2 regions of the Bradyrhizobium sp. SZCCHNS30572 genome follow, and region 2 is predicted to be linked to the other one. Evidence: predicted binding sites of a transcription regulator. Region 2 holds the regulator's gene; the other holds the start of a gene.
The links. The regulator PhoB, encoded in region 2, activates phosphate uptake and scavenging genes when phosphate is short. The targets are predictions, from matches to a motif close to TGTCATNNANCTGTCAT.
Positions count from the first base shown of each region.

Region 1: the regulator PhoB is predicted to act here: its motif matches at 3,575-3,591, upstream of QX048_RS14010 (alkaline phosphatase D family protein).

Region 1 covers NZ_JAUESY010000004.1:615,681-621,953, reverse strand. Annotated here, with positions in the region: gene typA (translational GTPase TypA) at 1-180, opposite strand, end outside; gene QX048_RS14020 (Crp/Fnr family transcriptional regulator) at 566-1,345, opposite strand; gene QX048_RS14015 (response regulator) at 1,513-1,887, shown strand; gene QX048_RS14010 (alkaline phosphatase D family protein) at 1,933-3,504, opposite strand; gene QX048_RS14005 (TAXI family TRAP transporter solute-binding subunit) at 3,644-4,987, opposite strand; gene QX048_RS14000 (4a-hydroxytetrahydrobiopterin dehydratase) at 5,318-5,665, shown strand; gene QX048_RS13995 (YkvA family protein) at 5,771-6,184, shown strand.
Region 2 covers NZ_JAUESY010000008.1:267,526-273,798, reverse strand. Annotated here, with positions in the region: gene pstS (phosphate ABC transporter substrate-binding protein PstS) at 1-34, shown strand, start outside; gene pstC (phosphate ABC transporter permease subunit PstC) at 132-1,130, shown strand; gene pstA (phosphate ABC transporter permease PstA) at 1,134-2,015, shown strand; gene pstB (phosphate ABC transporter ATP-binding protein PstB) at 2,012-2,833, shown strand; gene phoU (phosphate signaling complex protein PhoU) at 2,864-3,580, shown strand; gene phoB (phosphate regulon transcriptional regulator PhoB) at 3,597-4,304, shown strand; gene QX048_RS23740 (trypsin-like serine protease) at 4,452-5,768, shown strand; gene QX048_RS23735 (HoxN/HupN/NixA family nickel/cobalt transporter) at 5,945-6,273, shown strand, end outside.

The sequences.
Region 1 (6,273 bases), on a different contig from region 2:
CGAGGCGGCCTTGGCCAGGATGGTGATGCCGCGCTCGCGCTCCAGATCGTTGGAGTCCATGGCGCGCTCGGCGACCTTCTGGTTCTCGCGGAAGGTACCCGACTGCTGCAGGAGACGGTCAACCAGGGTGGTCTTGCCGTGGTCGACGTGGGCGATGATGGCGATGTTGCGAAGATTCATGGTCGGTGTCTTCTAAGCTTTCTCAAGAGCCCGTGCTCTGTCCCCGGCGGGGCGCGCGCTTTGTTATAGTCGAATCAAGCTGTTAGCTTTGCGACGCGCGCTCGCGAAACTCGTTCGGCGGCAGGGGCCGGCAGCCCCAAATAGGAAGCCCGGCCAATCGACCGGGCAGACCTCACGCGTTGCGGCGCAATATAGGCAGAAAATGCCAAAAAACAATGACTGCTTTCAGGAACGGGGAGCGGTTTCCGAGCGGCTGGCTAACGCCTCCGCCGCCACGCGCCTCCGGGAGGCGCGGGAGAAGACAAGATCAACCACTCCGACCGGCAATCCCACGAGGACCAGCGCTGACAGCCAACGCGGTTGGCTGGAGTCTGTACGCGGGACGTCAATGGCGCCTGCAGGCGCAGCCCGCCGCGGCCTGCTCGGTCGGATAGACGCCGCGCAGGACCTCTTCGAAATGGGTCTTCACGGCCTCGTTGCACAGGCAGGAGCGGCGCTTCAGCGCGTCGAAGTCCCGCACCATGAAGGCGCCGCGGCGGGTTTCGAGAATGCCCTCGGCCCTGAAGGTCTGGACAACCCGGCTGACGTAGCTGCGGCCGACGCCCAGCAGCGTTGCCAGCTGCTCATGCGTCAGCGGCACGATCGGCTCGCCATCGGTACGGTCCATCGCGGCCACGATCCACTTCGCCGTCCGCTGCTCGATCGAATGGATTGCGTTGCAGGCGGTCGACTGGAACATCTGTGCCAGCATGCAATCGGCGTAGCGCGCGAATACGTTGCGCAGCGTCTTGGATTGCAGCTTGGCGGCCGCCAGGCGGGACAGCGGCAGCCGTGCGAACGGGCCGCCGAACTTGACGACGATCCGTGTGTAGGCCGGCAGGAAGCCTTCGCTGACGATCCCGCCGACGGCGCCCTCGCGGCCGACCAGGATGGTCTCGACGTCGCGGCCATCCTCATTGGGAACGAGATAGGACGTCAGCGCCGGCCCGCAGGGAAAATGCACGATCTGGACGTCGTCACCCGGACTGTAGAGCAGCTCGTTCGGCGTTGCCTCGTCCTCCACCAGATACGGCGAGATCAGCGCGTAGTCGGCCGGACTGAGCCGCCGCAGCAGGTTGTTGTAGGGCCGCTCCCGGCTCAGCGTGGTCACACCTTGGCTCAGCATCGTCATCCCCGTGCGCAACGCATGTGCGTGATCCGTGCACCTTGTGTTCACAAGTGCACCGACACAGGAACTCTGATATGCTGCCTTGGTTCCAGGAACCCGCCAGCGCGCTCGAGAGGAGGCGCCGGCCGCGGGGTCCATCCCTCATCCTGGAACCCGTAGATCCCATGACCAGCTCGCAATCAGGCGTGCCCGAGTTCTATCAGCATGTGCTGGTCGTCGAAGACGACCCCATCATTGCACTCGGACTGGAAGACACGATCACCGACCTCGGCGTTCCCGACATCAGGATCGCAGCCGACGTCGCAACCGCGCTCGCCATGATCGCCGAGCGCGTCCCGCAATTCGCGCTGCTCGATGTCGGCCTGGTCCGCGAAAAGAGCTTTGCGATTGCCGAGCGGCTGACGGCGCTCGGCATTCCCTTCGCATTCTCGACCGGCTATGGCGCCGACCGCGTGCCACCCGCATTCGCCGACCGGCCGCGGCTGCCGAAGCCTTGCCCGACCGAGGCGCTGGAGGCGGCGCTGCGGCGACGCGATTAGTTGCCGTCGCCGCACGCGGTCGTCTTGCCGCCGAACAACGAGACCTCAGCCCAGCTTCGGATCGAGCGTGGTCGACCACAGCGCGACGTCGGCGCGATCCCGCAGGGTCACGGTCATCTGGCCCGTGGCGCCTTCGATCTTGACGTGGCCGAAGAACTGCATGCCGGCCGACGGCGGCAGATTCTGCTTGTCGAGGCCGGGCGCCTTGATGAAGCGCACCTCGGGGCCGAAGGTGTTGTCGAGCTCGTTCGGACCGAACGTGCCGGCATGCAGCGGGCCGGAGACGAACTCCCAGAACGGCTCGAAGTCCTGAAACTGCGCCTTGTTCGGATCGTAATAATGCGCGGCCGCGTAGTGCACGTCCGCCGTCAGCCACACCGTGTTCTGGATCGGCGCCGTCTTGATGAAGCGCAGGATCTCGGCAATCTCGAGCTCGCGGCCGCGCGCCGGGCCGTCACCCTGGGCGATGGCTTCCGAGCCCTTCTTGTTGGCCGCGTCGTCATAGACGATGATGCTGAGCGGCATGTCGGAGGCGATCACCTTCCAGGTCGCGCGGGAATTGAGCAGCGCCTGCTTCAACCAGCGCATCTGCTCCGGCCCGATGAAGTAGGACGCCGGACCATACTCGTCCTCGAGATTGGGACCGTTGGCGCCGCGGTAGCTGCGCTCGTCGAGCACGAACACGTCGAGATGCGGGCCATAGTTGATGGTGCGATAGACTCGGCCCGGCTCGATGAGGCTCTCGCGCATCGGATACATCTCGTGGAAGGCGCGCGCCGCGCGGGCCGCGAGCAACTGGATGTTGCGCTCCTTGTAGGCGGCGGGCAGCTCCTTGGACGCCGACCAGTTGTTGGTGACCTCGTGATCGTCCCACTGCACGAAGATCGGCACCTCGGCATTGAAGGCGCGAACGTTCTCGTCGAGGAAATTGTATTTGTGGGCGGCACGAAATTCGTCGAGCGTCTCGGCGACCTTGGCCTTCTCTTCCACGGTGAGGTTCTTCCACACCTTGTTGTCCGGCAGCTTCACCTCGGACTTGATCGGACCGTCGGCGTAGATGGTGTCGCCGGAGTGCAGGAAGAAGTCCGGGCGGTGCTTCTTCATCGTCGAGAAGGTGAACATGCCGCCATCATCGGGATTGATGCCCCAGCCCTGCCCCGCCACGTCGCCGCCCCAGACGAACGAGACGTCGCGCTTGTTGCCTGGCGCGGTGCGGAAGCGGCCGGCCACGGCCTCGCTTTCGACCGCGGTATGCGACAGGTCGCGGAACTTGACACGGTAGAAGATGTCCTGGCCGCTCGGAAGGCCGTCGATCAGCATCTTGGCCGTGAAGTCGCTTTCCGGAAGCGCGGCAATCGGAGGCAGCGTACGCGCGTCCTTGAACGATTCGGTGGTCGCCACCTCGACCAGCATCTGCGACGGCCGGTCGGCGCGCGCCCAGACCACGCCACCATCCATGCCGACGTCGCCGGACTGCACGCCATGCGTGATCTGCGGCCGGTCGGCGGCGCGGCTCAGATAGGGCATCGCCAGCGTCGTGACGCCGGCTGCGGCGGCCGTCGACAGGAAGCGGCGGCGGGACAGGGCTGTGTGCGATCGAGGAATGCGAAGCGTCATGCGGATCTCCTGGTCGGATCGCGCGCGGGAGCCGGCGCGAGCCACGGCCCGGCAGACCTAGAAAAGATTGATGACGCTGGAATTACAATCGCGCCGTGGACAGCGCGTGACACGGCCGCAGGGCGAACATGGTCCGCCCTCAGGTGCCGGCGGCACGCAACTGCGCGCCGGTTCGCTGCAGATTGGCGGGCATGCTCATCAGGATGAGCTTGCGATCGGCCACCGCGTTGTGGAACTGCTCGAGCGCGATGTTGAACGCGGTCAACGCCGCGTGCTCGATTGCACCGTCCTCGAAGCAGGTCAGCGTGTTGCGCAGGATCTCGTCGGCCTCGCTCTGCAGCTGGTCGAGCTCCTCGGTCGAATCGCTCTTGCGCGCGATCGTGATCATCTCCAGCAGACGATCGCGCAGCGAGGTGTTGATGGTGCGTTCGTCGCGCTTGAGATAGCCGGCGAACCACGCACCGGCCGAACCCATCGCCGAAAGCGCCATCAGGCCCCACCAGATGTAGTCGCTGTAGCGGTCGAGGAAGGTCTTCTCCTCGCCGTTGATGAACGCCGCCGCGCCGGGATGTGCCGGAATCGCGGCGTCCTTGTCGGTGTCGGGGGTCTCGATCTTGGCAGCCAGCGGGAACTCCGACAGCAATTGCTGGCGCACCGAAAACAGCTGATGGGTGAACGCGGACACGGTCGAATCCGACAGGCCTTTGCGCGCCACGATGTGGTGGTTGAAGCTGATGGTCTTCACCTCGTCCTCGGGACGATCGGGCGAGCCGCCAAACGCGCCGGCGGGAATTTCGGTCGATTCATATTCGGGGTGGTTCTGCGCGATCGCTTCGGCCGAATCGATCGCCAGGAAGGTCGGCGTGCCGCCGTCCTTGGTGGCAGCGGCGATCGCATCCGCCGTGATCTTGCTATTGATGGGTCCGGCCGCAAGATAGACGTCCGCCCGCTGGTTGCGCACGGCTTCGGCGGCCTCGGTGATCGGGACTTGGACGATCTCAACCTTGCCGGCGTCGACGCCGTATTGATGCAGGATCACCTTCAGCAAATTGGCGTTCGCCGGGGTCCGACCGATGATGCCGACCTTGTGGCCCGCGAGCTGGGAGATCTTGGTGATCTTGGCGCCCTTGCGACCCTTGCCCTTGCCGCCCGGAGGCACCCAGAGCACGGCGACGTTCTTGCGCAGCGTCGCCACGGCCTGCGCGTTCTTTGGGACCTCGAGGTCACCCCGGACGATCGCGAGATCAACCTTGCCTGCGGCCAGCGCCTGCGCGCTCTGTGCGGCGCCCTCGGTCGGAACCGGCCGCAGCCTGACGGAGGCGTGCGACTGGGAAAAGGCCTGGGTCAGGGCCTGGACGACCTTCAGGTCGTCGCTGTTGGGCGGACCGACCGCGATCTTGAGCACCACGGGACGCATCGCAAAATAGTAGGCCCCCGTCAAAGCGCCGACGACCGCAAGGATCCCGGCGATGACGATGAACACGGCAGGGCGCATCCGTGAGCGCTGCGCTGGCGTGGTCTGAGTATCTACCAGATCCCGTCCTCCGGTGGTCCCAGGCCCGGGCGATGCCACAGGCGGCTTCGTCTGGCCACGTCGTCCTTCAATAGAGCCGAACTGTAGCAAATTTCTTGTCCGCCCGGGGTGACATCTGCGTCATGGTTACCATCGCACCAGTCGCCGGAGGATCGGGGCAGTTCCAAGCACCTCCGGCATCGCGCCTGTGACAAGGCTCTGATAGGGATGCGTTTTCGGTTAGTCTTGGCAACCGGACACCGGCGCGACCCAGCCGGAGGTAGCCCCGCGATCGCCCGGATGCCGCCGCGTGTCCGGTCGATTGCACCACAAGAGGAGATCGAGATGCCGCAACCATTGTCGGCGGAGGCACGCGCCACCGCCTTGCGGGAGCTTCCCGGCTGGTCCGAGGCACAGGGCCGTGAGGCCATCGCCCGCACGTTCACATTCACAGACTTCAACGAAGCCTTCGGCTTCATGACCCGCGTCGCCCTGGTCGCTGAAAAGGCTGACCATCATCCCGAGTGGCGCAACGTCTACCGCACCGTCGAGGTGGTCCTCACGACCCATGACGCGGGCGGCGTGACCATGCGCGACATCGCGCTCGCCAAGGCGATGAATGCGATCGCCGCGACGATGCGCGGCTGAGATCTTGGCGACGACGGCACGCGCCTTGCGGCCGGCGTCGCCATCACCACATCCGAGGGCGAGGACCGCGCCCCCAGCGCCGTCTGGAACCGGAGATCGGACATCATGTCGGATGCGACCGACTACAGCGTTGGCTTCGAGCCCGCGGAGCGGCTGGCCCGGGATCGCGAGACCCTTCGCCGTCGTTTCTGGATCAAGTTCAAGAAGGTTGTCGCGCGGCTGCCATTCGCCGAGGGGCTGCTTGCGGCGTATTACTGCGCCTTCGACAAGGAGACACCCCGGCACGTACAGGTCGCCCTGCTCGGCGCCATCGCCTACTTCGTCGTGCCGTTCGACTTCATGCCTGACGTGTTGCCCATCCTCGGCTTCACCGACGACGCGGCGGTGCTCGCCACCGCCATCCGCATGGTCGCCTCGCACATCACGCCCGACCATCATGCGGCAGCCCGCGCCGTACTCGCGCGGCTCGCGGCAGACAAGAACGCAGACGTCGCGAAGGACGGCGAGAATATCGGCTGACGGCGGCTCCGGCCGGCAAGCCGGGCGCCCGCAATCAGCGCCTCGGAAGGGCACAACAGTAAAAAGCCCCGCATCCGCGGGGCTTTTCT
Region 2 (6,273 bases):
CGAGAAGACCTGGTCGGCCGACATCAAGAGCTGATCCGGACGTATCGAAAATCCCCCTCTCCCGGCCTCCGGGGGAGGGGCGCTACCGGGGTTGAGGCGTGTCCAAGGAACAGGGGGCAGAATTGGCAGAGATGGCGGTTCAGACCGAAGTCAGCGATATCGCGGCTGCTGCCGGACCCTATGACCGGGCACGCGCGCTCAGCGCCTTCAAGCTCGGCGACGTGACCTTCTATTGGATCACGCGGCTGTCCGCGATCTCCGTCCTGTTGATCCTGGGCGGCATCATCCTGTCGCTCATCGTCGGCGCATGGCCGGCCATGAGAGAATATGGCTTCGAATTCCTGTGGACGCGGCGCTGGGCGCCGTCGGCCGATCCGCCGGTGCTCGGGGCGCTCGGCCCGATCTACGGCACCTTGGTCACGTCCTTCATCGCGATGCTGATCGCCATTCCGGTCGGTCTGGGCATTGCGATCTTCCTCACCGAGCTGTGCCCGCAATGGCTGCGCCGTCCGATCGGACTTGCCATCGAGCTGCTCGCCGGCATTCCTTCGATCATCTACGGCATGTGGGGCTTCTTCGTGCTGGGGCCGTTCCTGGCCTATACGTTCCAGCCGTTCATGATCAATCTCTGCGCCGGCATCCCCGTGCTGCAGGACATCTTCGCCGGTCCGCCGTCCTATCTCAGCCTGTTCAACGCCTCGCTGATCCTGGCGATCATGGTGCTGCCGTTCATCACCTCGATCTCGGTCGACGTGTTCAAGACGGTCCCGCCGGTGCTGAAGGAAGCCGCCTACGGGGTCGGCTGCACCACCTGGGAGGTCGTGCGCAGCGTCGTCATTCCCTACACCCGTGTCGGCGTGATCGGCGGCGTCATGCTGGCGCTGGGACGTGCGCTCGGCGAAACGATGGCGGTGACCTTCATCATCGGCAACTCGTTCCGGATCTCATCCTCGATCTTCGCACCGGGCACCACGATCTCGGCCGCCATCGCCTCCGAATTCCAGGAGAGCGACGGGCTGCACCAGTCGAGCCTGATCCTGCTCGGCCTGCTGCTGTTCGTGCTCACCTTCTTCGTGCTGGCGAGCGCGCGGCTGATGCTCATGCGGCTCGAAGCCAAGGCGGGAAAATAAGCCATGTCCAGCGCTGACACGCTTACACTCGATGCGCCGGTCAATCCGATCTATGCGCGCCGGCGCCGCAGAGACATCGTGATCCGCGGCCTCTGCGTTGCCGCCGCGATGTTCGGCGTCACCTGGCTGGCGCTGATCCTGTTCACGCTGTTCTATAACGGACTCGCCGGCCTCAGCCTGCAGGTTTTTGCCGCCGACACGCCACCGCCCGGCTCCAGCGAAGGCGGCCTGCGCAACGCCATCGTCGGCTCCTTGATCATGACGATCATCGGCGTCGGCATCGGCGCGCCGCTCGGCCTGTTTGCCGGCACCTATCTCGCCGAATACGGCCGCAACGACCGCCTGACCTCGGTGATCCGCTTCATCAACGACATCCTGCTGTCGGCGCCCTCGATCATCATCGGCCTGTTCATCTATGGTGCGGTCGTGGTGCCGATGGGCGGCTTCTCGGCACTCGCGGGTTCCCTTGCATTGGCGGTCATCGTGATCCCGGTGGTGCTGCGCACCACCGAGGACATGCTGCTGCTCGTGCCCAACCCGCTGCGCGAGGCGGCGTCTGCGCTCGGCCTGCCGCGCTCGCTGGTGATCCGCCGCATCGCCTATCGGGCGGCGCGCTCGGGCCTCATCACCGGCGTGCTGCTGGCGACCGCCCGCGTCGCCGGCGAGACCGCGCCTCTGCTGTTCACCGCGCTGTCGAACCAGTTCTGGAGCCTCAACCTTTCCAAGACGATGGCGAACCTGCCCGTCACCATCAACAATTTCGTCCAGAGCCCTTATGCCTACTGGAAACAACTGGCCTGGAGCGGAGCCCTTCTCATCACTCTGGCCGTGCTCGCCCTGAACATCGGTGCACGCATTCTCGGCGCCGAGAGGAACACCAAATGACCGAACTGTCCGTCTCCGTCAGTCAGCCCAATCACGCTCTTCACGGCAAGGCGCTTCCGGATGCGCCGGCCAAGGTGACTGCGCGCAACCTCAACTTCTACTACGGCGACCATCACGCGCTGAAGAACATCAACCTGTCGCTGGGCACCAACCGCGTCACCGCGTTCATCGGCCCGTCCGGCTGCGGCAAGTCCACGCTGCTGCGCATCTTCAACCGGATGTACGATCTCTATCCGGGCCAGCGCGCGACCGGGCAGCTGATGCTCGACAACACCAACATCCTCGATCCCAAGCTCGATCTGAATCTGCTGCGCGCCCGGGTCGGCATGGTGTTCCAGAAGCCGACGCCGTTCCCGATGACGATCTACGAGAACATCGCCTTCGGCATCCGCCTCTATGAGAAGATCTCCAAGTCGGAGATGGACGACCGGGTCGAGAAGGCGCTGCGCGGCGGCGCGCTGTGGAACGAGGTCAAGGACAAGCTCAACGCCTCGGGCCTGTCGCTGTCCGGCGGCCAGCAGCAGCGACTGTGCATCGCGCGCACCGTGGCGGTCCGGCCGGAGGTGATCTTGTTCGACGAGCCGTGCTCGGCGCTCGATCCGATCTCGACCGCCAAGGTCGAGGAGCTGATCCAGGAGCTCGCCGAAAACTATACGATCGCCATCGTGACGCATAACATGCAGCAGGCGGCGCGCGTCTCCGACAAGACCGCCTTCATGTATCTCGGCGAGCTGATCGAGTTCGACGACACCAGCAAGATCTTCACCTCGCCGAGTGATCGGCGGACCCAGGATTACATCACCGGCCGGTTCGGCTGACGCCGACGACATTGTCTTCAGGAGATCATCATGGCCAGTGAACATACCGCCAAGGCGTTCGACAGCGATCTGCAGGACCTCACCCGTCTGGTATCGGAGATGGGCGGCCTCGCGGAGCGGCTGATCGTCGATTCCGTCGATGCGCTGGTGCGGCGCGACATCGCGCTCGGCCAGAAGGTGGTCGCCACCGACGCCGAGGTCGACAAGCTGCAGCGCATCATCGAGGAGCGCGCCGTGCTCACGATCGCCCGTCGCCAGCCGATGGCGGTCGACCTGCGCGAGATCGTCGGCGCGATGCGCGTGGCGACCGATCTGGAGCGCATCGGCGACCTCGCCAAGAACATCGGCAAGCGCGTCGCGGCGCTGGAAAGCGACTTCCATCCGCTGAAGCTGATCCGCGGCCTCGAGCACATGACCGATCTGGTGCAGTCGCAGGTCAAGACGGTGCTGGACGCCTATGCCGCGCATGACCTGCCGGCGGCGATGACGGTGTGGAAGGGCGACGAGGAGGTCGACGCGATCTGCACGTCGCTGTTCCGCGAGCTCCTGACCTACATGATGGAGGATCCGCGCAACATCTCGTTCTGCATCCACCTGATGTTCTGCGCCAAGAACATCGAGCGGATCGGCGATCACGCGACCAACATCGCCGAGACGGTGTTCTATATGATCGAAGGCCAGCAGATCATGGACAAGCGCCCGAAGGGCGACATGACGAGCTTCGCATCGACGATTCCCGGTAACTAAGAGAGACGGTTCAGACATGGGCGCCCGAATTCTGGTGGTGGAGGACGAGGAGGCGCTGACGACGCTGCTGCGCTACAACCTCGAGGCCGAAGGCTACGAGGTCGAGACCGTGGCGCGCGGCGACGAGGCCGACACGCGGCTCAAGGAGCGCGTTCCGGATCTCGTCGTGCTCGACTGGATGCTGCCGGGCCTCTCCGGCATCGAACTGTGCCGCCGCCTGCGCGCCCGCTCCGAGACCCGGCAACTGCCGATCATCATGCTGACGGCGCGCGGCGAGGAGAGCGAGCGCGTGCGCGGACTCGCCACTGGCGCCGACGACTACATCGTCAAGCCGTTCTCGGTGCCGGAGCTCCTGGCGCGCGTGAAAGGCCTACTGCGGCGGGCGAGCCCGGAGCGGCTGGCGACCGTGCTGTCCTATGGCGACATCGAGCTCGACCGCGAGAAGCGCCGCGTGGCGCGCTCGGGGCGGCCGATCGATCTCGGCCCGACCGAATACCGCCTGCTCGAATTCTTCCTCGAGCACCCCGGCCGCGTGTTCAGCCGCGAACAGCTGCTCGACAGCGTCTGGGGCCGCGACATCTACATCGACGAGCGCACCGTCGACGTCCATATCGGCCGCCTGCGCAAGCTGCTCAATCCCGGCCGCGAGCAGGACCCGATCCGCACGGTGCGCGGCGCCGGTTATGCGCTCGATGACCGCTTCGCCAAGAGCGAGCAGGTGTAAGGGGCGATCCGGCGTGAGCACGAAGCAGGTGTGAGGCGCGAGGCGGCCCGATTGAGGAGATCGCGGTCCGCTTTCCGCCACGCCGCCGCCGTCTTGATCGTGTCTGCTTCGTGGCCCGTCACGATGTTTCGGTCCCAGCGGACGCCCTTGATCAAGACCATCATCATATCTCTTGCCGTGCTGCTCGGCGGCGCGGCGGGCGCCCCGGCCGCCGAGCTCGAAGACGCGGTCGCGGCGGCAGGCAACGGGCAGCATGCGGCGGCGATGCGACGGCTGCTGCCGCTGGCCGCCAAGGGCGATGCGCGGGCGCAGTTCGACGTCGGCTTCATGCAGGCGTTCGGCTGGGGCGTGCCGCGTAATCCGAGCGAGGCGCTGGCCTGGTACCGCAAGGCCGCCGATCAGGGGCTCGCCGTCGCGCAACATTATCTCGGCATCGCCTACGTCAATGGCGAGGGTGTTGCCTCGAACTACGGCGAAGCCAGTCGCTGGTTCAGCCGCGCGGCGGCGCAGGGCTTTGCGCAGTCGCAATACATGCTCGGCCTGATGCTGCTCGACGGCCGTGGCGCGAAGCAGGACGTCGTGCAGGGTTATGCCTGGCTGGTGATGGCCGGCCGCAACGGCGTGCGATCGGCCGGCCGCGACGTGCAGCGGGTCAAGTTGACCGAGCCGCAGCGCGTCCAGGCCCAGAGCGCCATTGCGTCCTGGCAGCCGAAACCGGAATCGGCGGATGCGGGCATTGCCACTCCGCGTCCGGAGCAACTGCTCGGGCTCGATCGCCACATCGGCGAGGTCGTCGATCCCACCTCCTGGCCGGCGTCGTCGATCGGCGTCGTCACCGTCGCGCAATACTCGAGCGGCGGCTGGTGCACCGGCACGCTGGTCGCGCCGCGCGTCGTGCTCACCGCGGCGCATTGCGTGTTCAACGGCGTGGCGCAGGTCAGCCCCGGCAACGTCCGCTTCCTGGCCGGCATGAACCGGGGCACGCCGGCGGCATCGTCGGTCGCCGACAAGCTGATCGTGGCGCCGGACTTTGTCCCGATCCAGCACGACAGGTGGTCGCTCGACCGCTCGCCCGCCGATTGGGCGTTGATCGTGCTGAAGGACGCGCTGCCGTCGAAGCCGGTCGCGGTCAAGGCGCTGACGCGCGAGGAATTGCAGGCTGCGACATCGGCCGGCACCATCTCCGAGATCGGCTATGGTCAGGAGCGGCGCTATTCGCCGACCGGCCAGCGCAATTGCAGCGCCGGCATGACCAGGGACGGGACGCTGCTGACAGTGCATTGCCTGGCCAATTTCGGCTATTCGGGCTCGCCGATCCTCGCCGAGGTCGGTGGGCAGCCTGCCGTGGTCGGCATCTTCTCGGCGTTCCACGAGGAGACCCGGCTGATGTTCGCCGCCCCCGCGAGCCAGTTCGAGACGGTCGTGCGGCGCGAGATCGCGGCACAGAGTGCCTCGGCGCGGTGAGCGAAGGAGGGGCGAGAGAAGAAGATGTCCCGCCGCTGGTCATGATCTGTGCGTGACTGGATAGCGGGTTGCCAAGCGAGAGGGCAATCCGGGAAGGGCCGCCCACGTTTTCCTGCAGCTTTTGCCTGCAGCGGGGGGCTTTACCGAACTGGCCTGGCTCTTGCTATAGTCCGAGTATGACGATTGTTCAAATTGATCATCCTCGTGCCCCTCGGCTGCTGTGGTGGCGATCGCAGCCCGGCCGCAACGTTGCGCTCGTCGGCGGGCTGGTCGCCGCCAACGCGCTCGCCTGGGCCTGGGCGTTCGCGCTCTACGCCGACCGGCCCGCCATCGTCGGCACCGCGATGCTGGCCTGGCTGCTCGGACTGCGCCATGCGGTCGATGCGGATCACATCGCGGCGATCGACAACGTCGTGCGGAAGCTGGTGCAGGACGGTAGCGCCCCGCGCGCCGCCGGCCTGTATTTTGCGCTCGGCCATTCCAGCGTCGTCGTCATCGCCACCAT